One region of the Janthinobacterium sp. SUN211 genome, then DNA from elsewhere that is predicted to be linked to it. Evidence: predicted binding sites of a transcription regulator. Region 1 holds the regulator's gene; the other holds the start of a gene.
The links. The regulator FNR, encoded in region 1, switches genes on or off when oxygen is low (the NO sensors DNR and NnrR bind a similar motif). The targets are predictions, from matches to a motif close to TTGATNNNNATCAA.
Positions count from the first base shown of each region.

Region 2: the regulator FNR is predicted to act here: its motif matches at 2,663-2,676, upstream of O3301_RS20740 (KamA family radical SAM protein).

Region 1 covers NZ_JAPWIC010000003.1:61,395-69,384, forward strand. The annotation lists gene ccoO (cytochrome-c oxidase, cbb3-type subunit II) at 1-115, shown strand, start outside; gene O3301_RS11525 (cbb3-type cytochrome c oxidase subunit 3) at 117-320, shown strand; gene ccoP (cytochrome-c oxidase, cbb3-type subunit III) at 313-1,233, shown strand; gene ccoG (cytochrome c oxidase accessory protein CcoG) at 1,236-2,618, shown strand; gene O3301_RS11540 (FixH family protein) at 2,674-3,198, shown strand; gene fnr (fumarate/nitrate reduction transcriptional regulator Fnr) at 3,202-3,960, opposite strand; gene O3301_RS11550 (response regulator) at 4,210-7,284, shown strand; gene O3301_RS11555 (TOBE domain-containing protein) at 7,286-7,990, opposite strand, start outside.
Region 2 covers NZ_JAPWIC010000006.1:192,681-200,670, reverse strand. The annotation lists gene O3301_RS20745 (MFS transporter) at 1-1,155, opposite strand, end outside; gene O3301_RS20740 (KamA family radical SAM protein) at 1,158-2,522, opposite strand; gene O3301_RS20735 (cache domain-containing protein) at 2,805-3,263, shown strand; gene O3301_RS20730 (methyl-accepting chemotaxis protein) at 3,332-5,038, shown strand; gene O3301_RS20725 (DNA-3-methyladenine glycosylase) at 5,035-5,613, opposite strand; gene O3301_RS20720 (HDOD domain-containing protein) at 5,904-6,770, shown strand; gene O3301_RS20715 (hypothetical protein) at 6,878-7,990, shown strand, end outside.

The sequences.
Region 1 (7,990 bases):
GTACAGCGATGAAGAGATCGCCGCCGGCCCCGCGCAGCTGCAGGACAAGACGGAAGAAGACGCCCTGGTCGCCTATCTGCAAGGCCTCGGTACATTAATCAAAACAAGGAATTAGCATGGCAATCGAAAACCTGTTTGACAGCGCCAGCAGCGTCATGACGGTGGTTTCCTTTACGACGTTCGTGGGCATCCTGTGGTGGACGTTCAGCCGCAGCAACAGCGACTTCGACGCGGCAGCCCGCCTGCCGTTCGCCGACGACGCGCTCGACTATCCGGCCGAAGCCGAAATGACCCTGGCGAAGGAGCATAACCATGGCTGACTTTACCAATGGCTTCTGGAATATCTACATCATCGTGCTGTCCCTGCTGGGCATCATCGGCTGCGGCGTGCTGCTGTACTCGCAGTCGAAAATCAAAGTGGTCGAGGGCGCCCCTGCCGACGGCACCACGGGCCACGTCTGGGACGAGGACTTGAAGGAACTCAATACGCCGATGCCGCGCTGGTGGATGTGGTTGTTCTACATCACCATCGTCTTCTCGCTGGCCTACCTGTTCCTGTATCCGGGCCTGGGCAACTATGCCGGCAGCCTGGGCTGGAAATCGACGGGCCAGTACGAGGAAGAGCTGAAGAAGGCGGAAGCCGACTACGGTCCCCTGTTCAACAAGTACCTGAGCCAGGACTTGAAGACGGTGGCCGCCGATCCGCAGGCGCAAGCCATCGGCCAGCGCCTGTTCCTGACCTACTGCGCGCAATGCCACGGTTCGGATGCGCGCGGCAACAAGGGCTTCCCCAACCTGACGGACAAGGACTGGCTGTATGGCGGCGAACCCGACATCATCAAGACCACCATCATGCACGGCCGCAATGGGCAAATGCCACCGATGGGCGCTGCCCTGGGCTCCGAAAAGGATGTCGAGAACGTGGCCCATTATGTGCTGAGCCTGTCCGGCTCGACCTCGGATCCCGTCAAGTCCGTGCTGGGCAAGGCCAAGTTCGGCGCCTGCATGGCCTGTCATGGCGCCGATGCCAAGGGTAACCAGATGCTCGGCGCGCCAAACCTGACGGACAAGACCTGGCTGTACGGCGGCAGCGCCGACACCATCATGGAAACCGTACGCAAGGGACGCAGCAACACCATGCCGGCCTTCAGCGATTTCCTCGGCGAATCCAAGGTACACGTGCTGTCGGCGTATGTCTGGAGCCTGTCGAATCCGCAGGCACCCGCAAAGTAAAAATGGAACCTCAAGTCATCAAGATGTATGCGGCCCGCGAGCAAATCTACCCTCGCGAGGCCAAAGGACGCTACGCTACCTGGCGATGGGTATGCGTATGGCTTACCCAGCTCGCGTTCTACGGCTTGCCGTGGTTGACCTGGAATGGCAGGCAAGCCCTGCTGTTCGATTTGACCACGCGCAAGTTCTACATTTTCGGCGTCGTGCTGTGGCCCCAGGATTTCATCTATCTGGCGGCCCTGCTGATCATCTGTGCGTATTTGTTGTTCCTCGTCACGGCCATTGCCGGGCGGGTGTGGTGCGGGTTCTCTTGCCCGCAAACGGTATACACGGAAATTTTCCTGTGGGTCGAACGCCGCATCGAGGGCACGCGCAGCGCGCGCATGGCCCTCGACAAGCAGGGCCCCTCCGTGCGCAAGGCGTTCAAGAAGACGGCCAAGCACCTGGTATGGGGCGCCATCGCCCTGTGGACGGGCTTTACCTTTGTCGGCTACTTCACGCCGATCAAGGAACTGGCGCAGTCGGTGACCACGCTGAACTTCGGTCCCTGGGAATGGTTCTGGGTATTGTTCTACAGTCTGGCAACCTACGGCAACGCGGGCTGGCTGCGCGAGCAGGTGTGCAAATACATGTGCCCCTACGCGCGCTTCCAGAGCGCCATGTTCGACCAGGACACCCTGATCATCACCTACGATGCCAAGCGCGGCGAACCACGTGGCGCCATGAGCAAGAAGGCCGGCAACAACGACAAGCTGGGCGATTGCATCGACTGTACCCTGTGCGTGCAGGTGTGTCCGACCGGCATCGATATCCGTAACGGCCTGCAGTATGAATGCATCGGTTGCGCCGCTTGCGTCGATGCCTGCAACAGCGTGATGGACAAGGTCGACCGGCCACGGGGACTGGTACGCTACAGTACCGACCATGCGATGGAAAACAACTTCAATTCGAAGCAGATACGCCAGCGCGCCATGCGCCCGCGCGTCTTGATCTACACTTCCATCCTGGCCCTGATCATCATCGCCGTGTGTACTTCGCTGGCCCTGCGCACGCCCCTGAAAATGGACGTGATCCGCGACCGCGGTTCCATGGGACGCGAAGTGGAAGACGGCATGATCGAAAACGTCTACCGCCTGCAGATCATGAACACATCGGAGCAAAGCCAGCATTTCAAAATCAGCGCTTCCGGCTTGCCGGGCCTGACCTTGCTGACGCGCGAAGAAGTGACCTTGCAGCCGACGGAAACGCTGGGTTGGCCGATCCGCCTGCGCGTGCCGCACGGCGTGGGAGAGAAGGGCTCGAACAAGATTGCGATCGAATTGCAATCGCTGGACGACCCATCGCTGCATGTGCGTGAAAGCGCGGTATTCATCGTGCCGCGGTAATAGCAGGAAGGCCAGTCCCCGCATGGGGATTGGCCGTTTACACAGGAGAAATACCATGTCCGACAGTCTGAAACTGCAAGCACCCGTTGCACCGTGGTACAAGCATCGCTGGCCATGGCTGCTGATGATCGGCCCCGGCCTGTCCGTGGTCGTCGGCAGCTTCATGGGCTATATCGCGTTTACGCAGCCCGATGCGCTGGTGGTGGGCGATTATTACAAGCAGGGCAAGGCGATCAACCAGGATTTGAAGCGCGACACGATCGCCAGCGACCTGGCGATGGATACGCGCCTGTCGTATGACGTGGCGCAAGCGCGCCTGACCGGTTCCGTGCACAGCTTCGGCAAGGCCTATCAGGCGCCTTTGCAGCTGCACCTAGCGCATGCGACCCTGCCGGAAAAGGATATCAAGGTGCTGGTACAGCCCGATGCGGCCGGCAATTTTTCCGTGGCGCTGCCGATGCTCGAGCGCAGCCGCTGGCAAGTGCTGGTGGAAAACGACAAACGCGAGTGGCGCCTGTCCGGCATCTGGACCTGGCCGCTGCAGCGCAGCATCGCGCTGCATGCGGACGAGGAACTGTAAGTCTTATTTGCAGACGTCCGTGCCGGCCGTAATCGCCTTCAGTTTCGCCGGCTGCAGGATTTCAATTTCCCGGTTGGAGACACGCAGCCAGCCTTCCTTCTTGAACTTCGACAGCAGGCGGCTGACGCTCTCGATGGTCAGGCCCAGGTAGTTGCCGATTTCCTCGCGCGACATGCGCAGCTGGAAATTGCTGCCCGAATAGCCGCGCGCTTCATAGCGCGACGCCAGGTTGACGATGAAGGCGGCAAAGCGCTGCGTCGCCTGCATATTGCCCAGCAACAGCATGACGCTTTGCTCGCGCGTGATTTCCTGGCTCATCATGCGGTGGAAATGGCGCAGCAGGGTCGGCATATTGCCCAGCAATTGTTCCAGGCTGGAAAACGGGATTTCACACACTTCGCTGTCTTCCAGCGCCACCGCATTACAGTGGTGGCGGTCGGCGCTGATGGCGTCCATGCCCAGCAGTTCGCCCGCCATCTGGAAGCCCGTCACCTGCTCTTCGCCGCCCGGATTGATCTGGTACGTCTTGAAATGCCCCAGGCGGATCGCATACAGGTTCTGGAACGAGTCGCCGATGCGGAACAGCGAGGCGCCGCGCACAATCTTGCGGCGGCGGCCTATGATCTGGTCCAGCCTGTCCATGTCGCCCACATCGAGGCCCATCGGCAGGCACAATTGATGCATGCTGCAGGTCGAGCATCGCGCACGCAACGCCTCCACGTTCACGGTGGGCAAGGTTGGAGTGAGTAGCGCTTCAGTCATGTCGGTACCTTTTAGAAAATGCAACAACAAGTTTACTGCATACAGCCGCATACAGGGTTGCCGTATACCAATTTCACCGTAAATTCGGCGAATAAACGACGTCCAGCCTTTAATTATATGGCAACATCGTCAAAAGCCCGTACGGGGCGGGCAATTTGCGCGGCGGCGCTTGCCAAGCTGGGGCATTGATAGGAAAATTCCTGACAGCATTATCTGCCGCCTGTGCCGCCCGGTACTGAAAAGGAAATCATGAAGCCTCTCGGCATTAAAGCAAAAGTCGCGCTGGCCACCAGCCTGACCTCGATCGCCATGATCGCGCTGGTCACCATGATCCAGGTGCAGCACATGCGCGACGACTTCACCCGAGTACTGCTGAGCCAGCAATCGTCCCTGATCACCCGCACCGCTGCCGAGCTCGACGACAAGCTGGGCATGCTGCTGCAGATCGTCACCCTGACGGCCCGACAGCAGCCGCCGGAATTGATCGCCCGGCCCGCCCAATTGCGCGAATACTATTCGCGCCGCTCGATGCTGGTGCTGTTCGATGACGTGCTGGTGCTCGACGCGCATGGCGCCGTCGTGGCCGACATGCCGGAGGTAGCGGGGCGTGCCGGCATCAACGTCGCCGAGCGCGAGTATTTCCAGACCGTCCTGCGCACGCGCCAGCCCATGATCACCGAACCGATGCTGGGCAAGTCGAGCGGCATGCCCATCGTGCAGATGGTGGCGCCCGTGCTGGCCGCCGATGGCCAGGTGGCCGGCGTGGTGATCGGCGTGCTGCGCCTGTACAAGGACAACCTGCTGGGCCGCCTGCGCTCGGAAAAGATCGGCAAGAACGGCTATTACTTCATTCTCACGCGCGGCGCCGTGCCGCGCTACGTGCTGCACCCCGATACCAGCCGCTTGCTGCAACCGCGCAAGCCGAACGCCAACCTGACGACGACCCAGCTGCTGAAGGAAGATGGCGAAGGCAGCATGGTCAGCACCAACAGCCGCGGCATCACGGCCGTCAACAGCTTCAAGCGCCTGAAATCCGTGAACTGGCTGCTGGCCGCCTCGCTCCCCGTCGAGGATGCCTTCGAACCGTTCGATGGCGTGCTGTACCGATTGGTGCTGTGGAGCATCCTCGCCTCGCTGCTGGCCGCCTTCGTGCTGGGCTGGGTCACCGTGCGCCTGCTGTCGCCGCTGGTGCGCCTGCGCGACACCCTGCAAGCCCTGCGCACCAGCGGCAGCCGCTTCACGCCCGTGCCGGTGCAGCAGCGCGACGAGATCGGCGAACTGACGGAAGCGTTCAACGGCCTGATGAGCGAACGCGACCGCCTGCAGCAGGAACTCGAATCGCGCGCGGCGGAGCTGGAACAGGAACGCGACCGGGCCGAGGCGGCCAACCGCGCGAAGAGCGATTTCGTGGCCAACATGAGCCATGAAATCCGCACGCCCCTCAATGCCGTGCTGGGCATGGTGTATTTGCTGGGCAATACCAGGCTCGACACGGAACAGCGCAAGTATCTGACCATGGTCAGAGTGGCGGGCCAGTCGCTGCTGGGCATCCTCAATGACGTGCTCGACTATTCGAAGATCGAGGCGCGGCGCATGGAGTTGTCGCCCGTCGAATTCGACCTCGACGAAGTCATGAATACCCTGGCCACGACGATGACGATGAATGCGGGCGAAAAGGAGCTGGAACTGGCCATCGCCGTCGAGCCCGACGTGCCGCGGCGCCTCGTGGGCGACGCCCAGCGCCTGCAGCAAATCCTCGTCAACCTGGCCGGCAACGCCATCAAGTTCACGGAAAGCGGCGAAGTGGTGGTGGCCGTCAGCCTGGCCGAGAGCGAGAGCGGCCGCGCCTGGCTGCGCTTCGAAGTGCGCGACACGGGCATCGGCATGACGGAACTGCAGCAACAGCAGCTGTTTGCCGCGTTTTCCCAGGGCGACCAGAGCATCACGCGGCGCTTCGGCGGCACGGGCCTGGGCCTGGCCATCAGCAAGCAGCTGATCCACATGATGGGCGGCGACATCGCCGTCGCCAGCAGCGAAGGCAAGGGCAGCCGCTTCTGGTTCAGCGTGCCCTTCGAAATGCTGGCGCAGCCGGCCGAAACGCGGCGCACGCCGGCGCTGGGCCAGCTGCGCCTGCTGGTGGCCGACGACAACCGCACCACGCGCGAACTGATCGTCAAGCTGATCGAGGCATGGGGCTGGCTGGCCGACGAAGTGGACTCCGGCTTTGCCGCCATCGAGCTGTACCGCGAACGCCTGGCGCAGCAGCAACCGTACGACGTGGTGCTGGCCGACTGGCACATGCCCGTCATGGATGGCCTGGCCACGGCCAAGGCCATCCGCCAGGCGGCCAGCGGCCAGCGCCAGCCCATCGTGGTGATGGTCAACGCCTTCGCCCGCAACCACCTGGAAGAAATCTCCAGCGCGGCCGAGGCCGACGTCGTGCTGATGAAGCCGATCACGGGCTCGAGCCTGTTCGACGCCCTGCACCAGGCGCTGATCGCCAAGGACGACGGCGGCGAGCAACGCATGCTGCACCAGCCGCTGGGCACGGAACTGGCCGGCGTGCACTTCCTGCTGGTGGAAGACAACCACCTGAACCAGGCCGTGGCGCGCGGCATCCTCGAACACATGGGTGCCACCCTGGACGTGGTGGGCGACGGCTTGCAAGCCGTGGAACGGCTGCGCACGGAAGCGCTGCGCTACGACATCGTGCTGATGGACATGCAGATGCCCGTCATGGACGGTTTCAGCGCCACCCACATCATCCGCACGGAACTGCGCTTGCACCTGCCCGTGATCGCCATGACGGCGGGCGTGCTGGCGTCCGAGCGCGAGCGCTGCATGACGGCCGGCATCAGCGATTTCATCGCCAAGCCCGTGGTGGTGGAAGAAATGATGGAAGTCATCCTGCGCCACCTGCCCAAGCGCCCGCAAGTGCAGACGGCCGAGCCCGCACACGTCGCCGATGAGGAAGTGTTTTCCATGGCGCCGCTGATGCGCGTGATGGGACGCGATGCGAAGGGGCGCGGCGTGCTGCGGCGCATGGTGGAAGACGCGCTGAACAAGGGCATGACGCCCGTGCACGAGGCCGAAACGGCGTTGCAGGCGGGCCGCCACAGCGACGTGGCACGCATCCTGCACAGCGTGCGCGGCTCCGTCGGCACCCTGGGCACGAAACGCCTGATCCGCGCCGCGTTCGCCACCGAGGAAGCCATCGATGCGGGCCGCCTGGACGAGGTGCCGGCGCTGCTGGCGCACACGGCGCAGGAACTGGAACAGGCGCTGGCGGCGGCGGCGGATTGGTTGTCGCGCCTGCAGGATTAAATCAGGCGGGCACGCCCAGAATCACGCTGGACGCCTTGAAGATGGCCGTCACGTTGCTGCCAAGCTCGATGCCCAGGTCGGTGCTGCTCTGGTTGGTGATGATGGCGGCAATCGTGCCGCCGCGCGGCAAGTCCAGCACCACTTCCGTATTGACGGCGCCCGTCTGCACGCGCGTCACGACCCCGGCCAGCTGGTTGCGCGCGGAAAAGCGCGCGCCCTGGCTGTCCGTCACGAGGATGATGGACGACGCCTTGATCAGCGCAAACGCTTCCGCACCCGGCACCAGGCCCAGGCTCGCGCTGCTGCCCTGCGTGACGATGGCCACGATGTGCTGGCCACCGGGCAATTCCAGGGTGACTTCATCGTTGACGGCGCCCTGTTTCAGTTCGGTCACCTTGCCCAGGAATTGATTGCGTGCCGTGGTTTTCATGGCCATTCTCCGTATGAGTAAAAGATCGTCGGCGATGCCTTCCGCCTGGCTGCCCAGCTGGCGCAGGTAGCGGGCATGCTCGCGCTCGATGATACGGAAATTGTCGACCAGCTGGCGCCCCCTTGGCGTCAGCCGCGTGCCGCCGCCGCCCTTGCCGCCCGTCAAGCGCTCGACCAGCGGTTCGCCGGCCAGGTTGTTCATGGCGTCGATGGCGTCCCAGGCCGCCTTGTAGCTCATCTTCACAAGCTTGGCCGCCTGCGTGATGGAGCCGCACTC
Region 2 (7,990 bases), on a different contig from region 1:
CGCCTGGTACGCCTGCGGCGGATACTGCTGCTGGCTGTTCAGGGGCCAGCAGCCGAGGATCAAGCCAAAGCCCGCCTGCACCAGGAAGGCGCCTGTGAAAATGAGCAAATTCAAACAGGTGGCCGCCCTGCCCGTCAAGCTGGCCGGCATGCTTTGCGCAACGATCGCATACTCGAGGCCCGTCACCGTGCCCAGCAGGGTAAACAGCACGGACAGCAAAGGCAGGCTGGGCACCACATTGCACGCCATCGCCACTTGCACGGCGACAAACAGGACGATACCGGCGGCCGCCACTTGCATGGGTGCAATACCGCGCCGCCCCGCCCACTCCGTCAGCATGCCCATGCCGATGGCGCCGAAGATGACGGCCGCCATGCCCAGATACAACAAATACGCGACATTGTCGTCGGACAAGCCGCCCACATCGGCCAGCCAGCGCCCCACCCACAAGCCCTGCACGCCAAAGAACACCGTGTGCGGCAGCAAGATCAAGGCAATGGTGCGGCGAAAGGCCCTGTCGCGATACACGCTCCAGACGCTGACCTTGTTCGTCGCAGCGGCGGGCGCAGGCAGGGCCGGCGACAGCAGGCGGATCAGCAAGCCGATGGCCAGCGCCGCCAGCGCCAGGCCCAGGAACACGCTGCGCCAATCCGTGTAGTGCAGGGCCAGCTTGACGGGCATGGTGGCCGTGGCCGCCCCCAGGCCGCCCACGGCGATCAGATAGCCATGCACGGACGGCAGGCGAGCTGGCGCGATGGCGCACGAGATCGCTTTCACGGCGGCCATGAAACAGCCGCCCAGGCCCGCCCCCATCAAGGCGCGTGCCCACATCAGTCCGGCAAAGCTGTGGCCCCGGCTGAACAGCCACACGCCCAGGGCCGCCAGCGCCAGCAGCCACAGTTGCACCGTGCGGGGGCCGTAGCGGTCCAGCGCCATGCCGACCGGCAATTGCACCAGCGCAAAGGCGAGAAAAAAGGCGCTGGTCAGCAGGCCCAGCTGGGCCGGCGTCAGGGCGATGGCGCCCAGCAATTCTGCCGTCAGCACGGCATTCACGCCGCGCAGCAGGCAGGACAGGTAATGACCGAGCGCGAACGGCAGGAACACCAGGCAAAACACGGCCGCATCGGAACGGGCAGGCGCGCCGTGGCCGTGCATGCTCAGGCGGCCTGTGCCAGGCGGATGATTTTATGCGGCACCTGCGGCACCGGGTCATCCGTTTCAAAGAAAAACTTGTCCTGGCCAAAGGCCGGCTTCAAATCGTCCATCCACGTCGCTTCCGCATCGAACTTGGCATAAAACGGCCGGCGCACCCAGTCCGGGTTGCGCGCCTGCAAAAATTGCAGGGCAAATAGTTTTTCGCCATGGATGGTGACGATGCCATCGATGACGATCTTGCCGGGAAACGCGCTCATGGAAGGCCCGCGCACCGTGCGCGACAAGCCGGACACCATCTGGTAGGCGGCCTGGAAAATCTCGTGCGCCTTCGCCAGGGGCAACTCGAAATAGCTGCGCGGGCCCGTGTCCCGTTCGACAAACATGTAATACGGAATCGCCCCCAGGCGCGTACCCGTCTGCCACAGCTCGGCCCAGCTAGCGGGGTCTTCGTTGATGTGGCGGATCAGCGGCCCCTGCATGCGCAAGGTCGCGCCCGTGGAAATGATGCGCTTCACCGCTTGCTGGGCGATGTCCTGGCGTAACTCGACTGCATGGCTGTAATGGCCCATCACGGCCAGGTTCTTGCCCGCCTTGACGATGCGCTCGAACAGGCGCATCAAGTCGTCCGCATCGCGGTCCGAGACAAAGCGCTGCGGCCAATACGCCACCGCCTTGGTGCCGATGCGGATGTTCTGGATATGTTCCAGGCCCGGCGCCAGCAGCGGCTCCAGGTAGGCAGCCAGTTGCCGCGTATTCATGATCATCGGGTCGCCGCCCGTGATCAGCACGTCCGTCACTTCCGGATGCAGTTTCAGGTAAGCGACCAGCTCATGCGACTCGTGCGCATCGAACTTCATGTTGTCCATGCCGACAAACTGGGGCCAGCGGAAACAGAAGGTGCAATACGCGTGGCACGTCTGTCCTGCACTGGGGAAAAACAGCACCGTTTGCGCATATTTATGCTGCAAGCCGCGCACGGGCGCATCGTTGACCCGGGGCACGTTGTGCGTCATCTGCCCGGCCGGATGAGGATTCATGCCCAGGCGCAAGCCATGCACATAGGCATCGATAGCGGCCTTGTCCCGTTGCACCAGCACCAGCTCGCGCAGGTGCGCGTACTGCTCGGGCGCCAGCATGTCGCGGTGGGGAAAGACGAGGCGATAGATGGGGTCGTCAGGGATGTTGTTCCAGTCGATCAACTGATCGAGCACATAGGCATTTGTGCGAAACGGCAAGACGTGCGACACCACTTGCACGGCTTCACGCTGCTCTTCCGGCAGCCATTCCCACTGCCGCGCCTGTTGTATGGTGTGCCGCGTATACGGCTTGAACTTGGGTGAAAACGGCTCGGTAATGGGTGCGGACACGATCGGCTCCTTGCCAGTAAACAGCGATAACTTCCTTGAAACCAGCCCTATCCCGGCCAATTCCAGCCTCTTCCTCTGCCATGCCTTGCCAGCTTGGCATGCTGTGAAAGTCATCATAGTTCTTGCCGCTCGGAACCAAATTGTTACATATCAACAAGCCGTCGATACGTTGCAAGCTACCGACAAGCAACACCTTAGTTTGTGCCATCGCAATTTGCGGGAAGCGCCGGCGACGTAAATTACGACTTGGCAACATATCCCTCGATATCACAAGGAGCTTTCATGAAACGCTTATTCACGGGTAGCCTGCTGTGCCTGGCATTTGCCGGTGGCAACGTCAGCGCCGCGGTCGAACCAACGGAAAAAGACGCCATCGCCATGGCCGAACGGGGCGCCGCCTTCATGAAGGCGCATGGCAAGGAAGAAATGATGAAGAAAATCACGGCGAAAGACCCGGACTTCGTGCAGGGCTCGCTGTATGTGGACATGCGCGACATCAAGACGGGCATCGTGCTGGCCCACCCCATCAATCCTTCCATCGTCGGCAAGGATTTGACGGATGTGCCCGATGCGAATGGCAAGAAATATCGCCGTGAAATCATTGAGTTGGCGCAAAAACAGGGCAAGGGCTGGGTCGATTATCAATACAAGAATCCCACCACCGGCAAGATCGAGCCGAAGACCACCTACATCCTGCGCGTCAACGATGTGGTGCTGGAAGCGGGGATCTACAAAAAATAGGGCAAGGGCGGCGCGCATGCACACCGCGCGCCGCCTGCGGTTTGAACGGCCATCGCCAGGAGTCGAGCATGCTCAATCAATTACGCATAGGGCCAAAATTATTGCTGGCGCCCACCCTGGTCCTGCTGTTGCTGATACTCAGCTCGACCGGCGCCTGGTACGGCATGGTGCGGCAAAATGCCTCGCTGGAAAACATGGTGCGGGTACGCATCACGCACCTGAAAGCAGCCGCCGACGTACTAGGGGAGGCCAAGCATGTGCACGGCAATATGTACCAGTTGCTGTCGTGGACGAATGGCAGCTTCGCCAAGGCCCGTCTCGATACACTGGAGCAACAGATCAAGGCGCGCCACGCGGCCATCGGCACCCAGCTGGCCTCGCTGCGCGCCACGGCCACGGGCGCCGAACTCACCCTGGTCGATGCGGCCATCACGGCACTGGCCGGCTATCGCAAGGCCGTGCTGGAAACCATGGAAATGGCGCAGATGGACCAGTCGATCGCCACCAATTCCATGCTCAAGGCGGAAACGCAGTTCGGCCAGTTCAATACGCAGTTGGCGCAACTGTCCGCGCTGGAAACGACGCTCAGCAGCCAGGCCCATGCGACGGCCAGCGCCGAGTTTCGCACCCTGTGCTGGAGCTTGCTGCTGACCGTCCTGCTCTCCATCCTCGTCTCCATCGTGGTGACCATGCTGGTGCGGCGCGCCATGCTGGTGGAAATCCGCGGCATTGCCGATGCCGTGCAAGACTTGGCGGCGGGCAAGCTGATGGCGGGCGCGCCCAAACAGGGCAATGATGAAATCGCCGCCACCTCGCGCGTGCTGGACCAGACCATCGCCCACTTGAACCAGACCTTGCGCACCATCATGGGCGCCGTGCAATCGATCGACACGGCCTCGCATGAAATTGCCACCGGCAACCTGGATCTGTCGGCGCGCACGGAAATGCAAGCCAGTTCGCTGGAAGAAACGTCGAGCGCCATGGAAGCGCTGACGCAAGCCGTCAATGACAACGCCGACAACGCCCAACTGGCCTGCGAGCTGGCGGGGCAGGCATCCACCCTGGCCGTGCAAGGGGGCGTGTCGATGCAGCAAGCCGTGACGACGATGGCGACAATTCGCGCCAATTCGCGCCAGATCGTGGATATTATCGGCGTGATCGACGGCATTTCCTTCCAGACCAATATCCTCGCGCTGAATGCGGCGGTGGAAGCGGCGCGCGCGGGAGAACAGGGCCGCGGCTTTGCCGTGGTGGCGTCGGAAGTGCGCACCCTGGCGCAGCGCTCGGCGCAAGCCGCCAAGGAAATCAAGACCCTGATCGCCACGTCCGTCACCACCATCGATGGCGGCAGCGTGGCCGTGCAGCAAGCGGGCGACAGCATGGGCGCCATCGTGGCCTCGGTGCAGCAAGTCAATGAGATCATCCAGCGCGTGAAACAGGCCAGCGCGGAGCAGGCGTCGGGCATCACGGAAGTGAACCAAGCCGTCACGCAAATGGATGACGTCACCCAGCAAAATGCAGCCCTGGTGGAACAGGCGGCAGCGGCGGCGGCCAGTTTGCAGGACCAGGCCGTCAAATTGTCGGCGGCCGTGGCCGTGTTCACCCTGGATGAGCGCCCCGCCTCACCGGCTGGCCACACCGAAGACGAAGCATTCCAGCATCCGGCCAGCCCCGCCAACGGAGAAGGCAAGGACCGGCGCGCATTGCACAGCCCGCTGCGCGGCATGCCAGGCCGGCATAGCGCCAACGATGCATCGCGGCGCCGGCGCAGCTAGACGGCGGGCGCGCGCAGCGGTTTACTCAGATAGGGCGAGCCGGCCAGAACGAAGCGCCACGGCGTGTCCATCGCTTTGGAAATGCCGATGCGCGTCCCCGTTTGCACCGTGACATCGCCTTCGCGGGCCAGCAACAGGAACGGCGGCGCGTCCAGTGCCAGCCGGTTGTGCAGGTGGCTCACGCCCAGCGCCTGGCACACCTTGCCCGGTCCCGAGCACAGCAGCCGTTCCCCCGCGACGCCGCGCCGTTCGCGCATCGCATCGAGTCCCTCCACGGGTTCGATCGCGCGGATCAGCACGCCCGCGCCATGCCCCGCTTCGCGGCACACAAAGTTCAGGCACCAGTGGATGCCGTACGAACGGTAGACATAGGCGTGCCCGGGCGGGCCGAACATGGCCGCATTGCGCGGCGTCATGCCCCCATACGTGTGCGAGGCAGGGTCCAGCCTGTCATACGCTTCCGTTTCCACGATGCGCCCGCCCACGCCGTCGACCAGCACGGTCACGCCGATCAGCTGGCGCGCCACGCTGCTGGAATCGTCCGAAAAATCGATACCCGCAAGGATTTTTTTCATCAGGCAATTGTACTGCCGCACATCCCGCCGCACGCCTGGCCCCGCCTTGAAAACAAATAAAACTTGGTTTTTTCATCATGGATACCGGGACGGGCAAGGTCGTGAAATGACGAAAATCACGGCTGGACCGGGCCAAAATGGGGATTTTTTCCAGAATATATTGCAGATATGAACTATTGCTATGCATAAACAGCGATAATCGTCGGGCACTGCGCCAGACGCTCATGAAGCGGGCAGCGGCAGCGCGCGACAGAATAAGCACCGGGCACAAAAATGATGATGAAAGCGTGATGATGAGAGCGGCAGCGCAAAAGCAGATAGAGCAGGAAGATCCGGTTGACGCCTTGATGCGTTCCATCCGTATCCCGCCGCGTCCCAGCCTGCTGGTCGACTTGCAGCGCGAACTGGCGGAACAGGACCCGTCGCCGCGCCGCATCGCGCGCATCATCGCCGACGACGTCGGCATGTCGGGCGCCCTGCTGAAATTGGCCAATTCGCCGTTCTATGGCGCCGCGCGCAAGGCCAAGTCCGTCGAGCAAGGCATCAATTTCCTCGGCATCAACCAGTGCAGCGCCATGATGACGGGCTTGCTGGCGCGCCAGGCGCTGGAAGCGGAAGGCGTGGAACTGACCAACTTCTGGGATGTGTCGGCCAAGCGCGCGCGCGCCCTGGTATTTACCTCACGCAAGTTGCGCATCGCCCCGCCCGACATCGCCCACACCTTCGGCCTGTTCTGCGACATCGGCGTGCCCTTGCTGATGAACCGCTTTCCCGACTACGTCAACACGTACGCGGCGGCCGCCAACGATGCGCACAATTGTTTTACAGCACTGGAAGACGCGCGCCACCAGACCAACCACGCGGCCATCGGCTGCTTGCTTGCGCGCAACTGGGGCTTGTCTTCCGACGTCTCGTGGGCGATTCTGCACCACCACGACTACACGGTGCTGGCCGACCCGTCCACGGACGACGCCATCCGCTCGCTCGTCGCCCTGTCGCTGCTGGCCGAAAAGGGCATTCAGCGCTACCATGGCAACAGTACCTCGCTGGAGTGGGACAAGGGCGGCGAACTTGCTTGCCAGCATCTTGGCCTGTCGCAGGAAGAAGCCGCCGACCTGCTCGACGAATTGCACGAGATGTTCGATACCGACCATTGAGGTATCAGGCGGCCGCGTCCGCCTGTATGATCCGTCCCGGCGCCTGGCATAAGCCCTGGCGCCTGTTTCCGTTTGCCTGACCCGTCTTTCTTAACCTGTTGATCGCCATGCCCAAAAATAAGCGCCCTGTCCCCCGTAAATCCGCCAACACGCCTGAAGACAAGGATGAATCCGTCACGCGCATGCTGTGCACGATGGCCCTCAACCTGGCGGAGCAGGAAGACAGCGAATCGCAGGGCACGGTGCTGGCCGAGCAAGCCGTCGAGTTCGGCCGCCTGATCCGCAAGGCCTTGAATCAAAAGAAGGATGAAATCCTGTACGACGCCATCGAGCGGGCGAAATACGAAGACGTGGGCGCCTATCAGTACCTGCGCAGCCATATCGAGGAAGCGGCGTCCATTTCCGTGATCCGCCGCGAAAATGCCCCGGCCATGGAAATCAACGCCTTCGTCGTGCCCCTGCTGGTGCAAAGCACGGGCGGCCTGAAGGAAGCGGACAGCTTCCAGGACCAGGACGCGTTCGAAGCGCTGGTGAAAAGTTTCCAGCAGGCAGAGCTGGAAAGCGCCAAGGCCAAGGTAGTCCTGATGAGCCACGCCTACGACCTCGATGAAATCGACCGCATCACCTACAGCCACCTGCACGAAATGGTGCGCGATGCGTACTCGTCGATGACGGACAAGAAAATCGTCGCCACGCCGGGTCTGGAAAGCAGCATCGTCGGCTGGAGCGAGACGGCCTTCGGTCCGCAGGACACGGCCGTCGAGCTGCGCTTCCTGCTGGGCTTTGCCCTCAAGCGCGTGGACGACCCGTTCTATGCGGAACCGAAGGACGAAGCGGCGCTCGACGCCTGGTTCGATGCGCGCATGGCCCGCTACCAGCAGTGGACGACGGAAGTGGGCGATCTGGTGAAACGCTGCCTGGCGCCGGCCGGCAGCGCCCTGGAAGTGAGCTTCCTCTACCAAGATCTGTTCCACGGCGGCAAGGAACAAGGCATGAGCGAGTATGCGATGCTGCAGATGATGTCCGGCATCAACCATGCATTGGCGGAAAACAACGTGGACGCGGGCGACGTCTCGGTGGTCGTCGGCCCGGCCGATGAGCATGGCGAAATGCTGCTGCGCGTCAACGTCAGCACGGCAGACGGCCAACTGCTGCACAGCGCCGACAAGCCGCTGGACCTGGCCGCCGACCTGCAGGACGAAGTCGACGACATCTGCGAC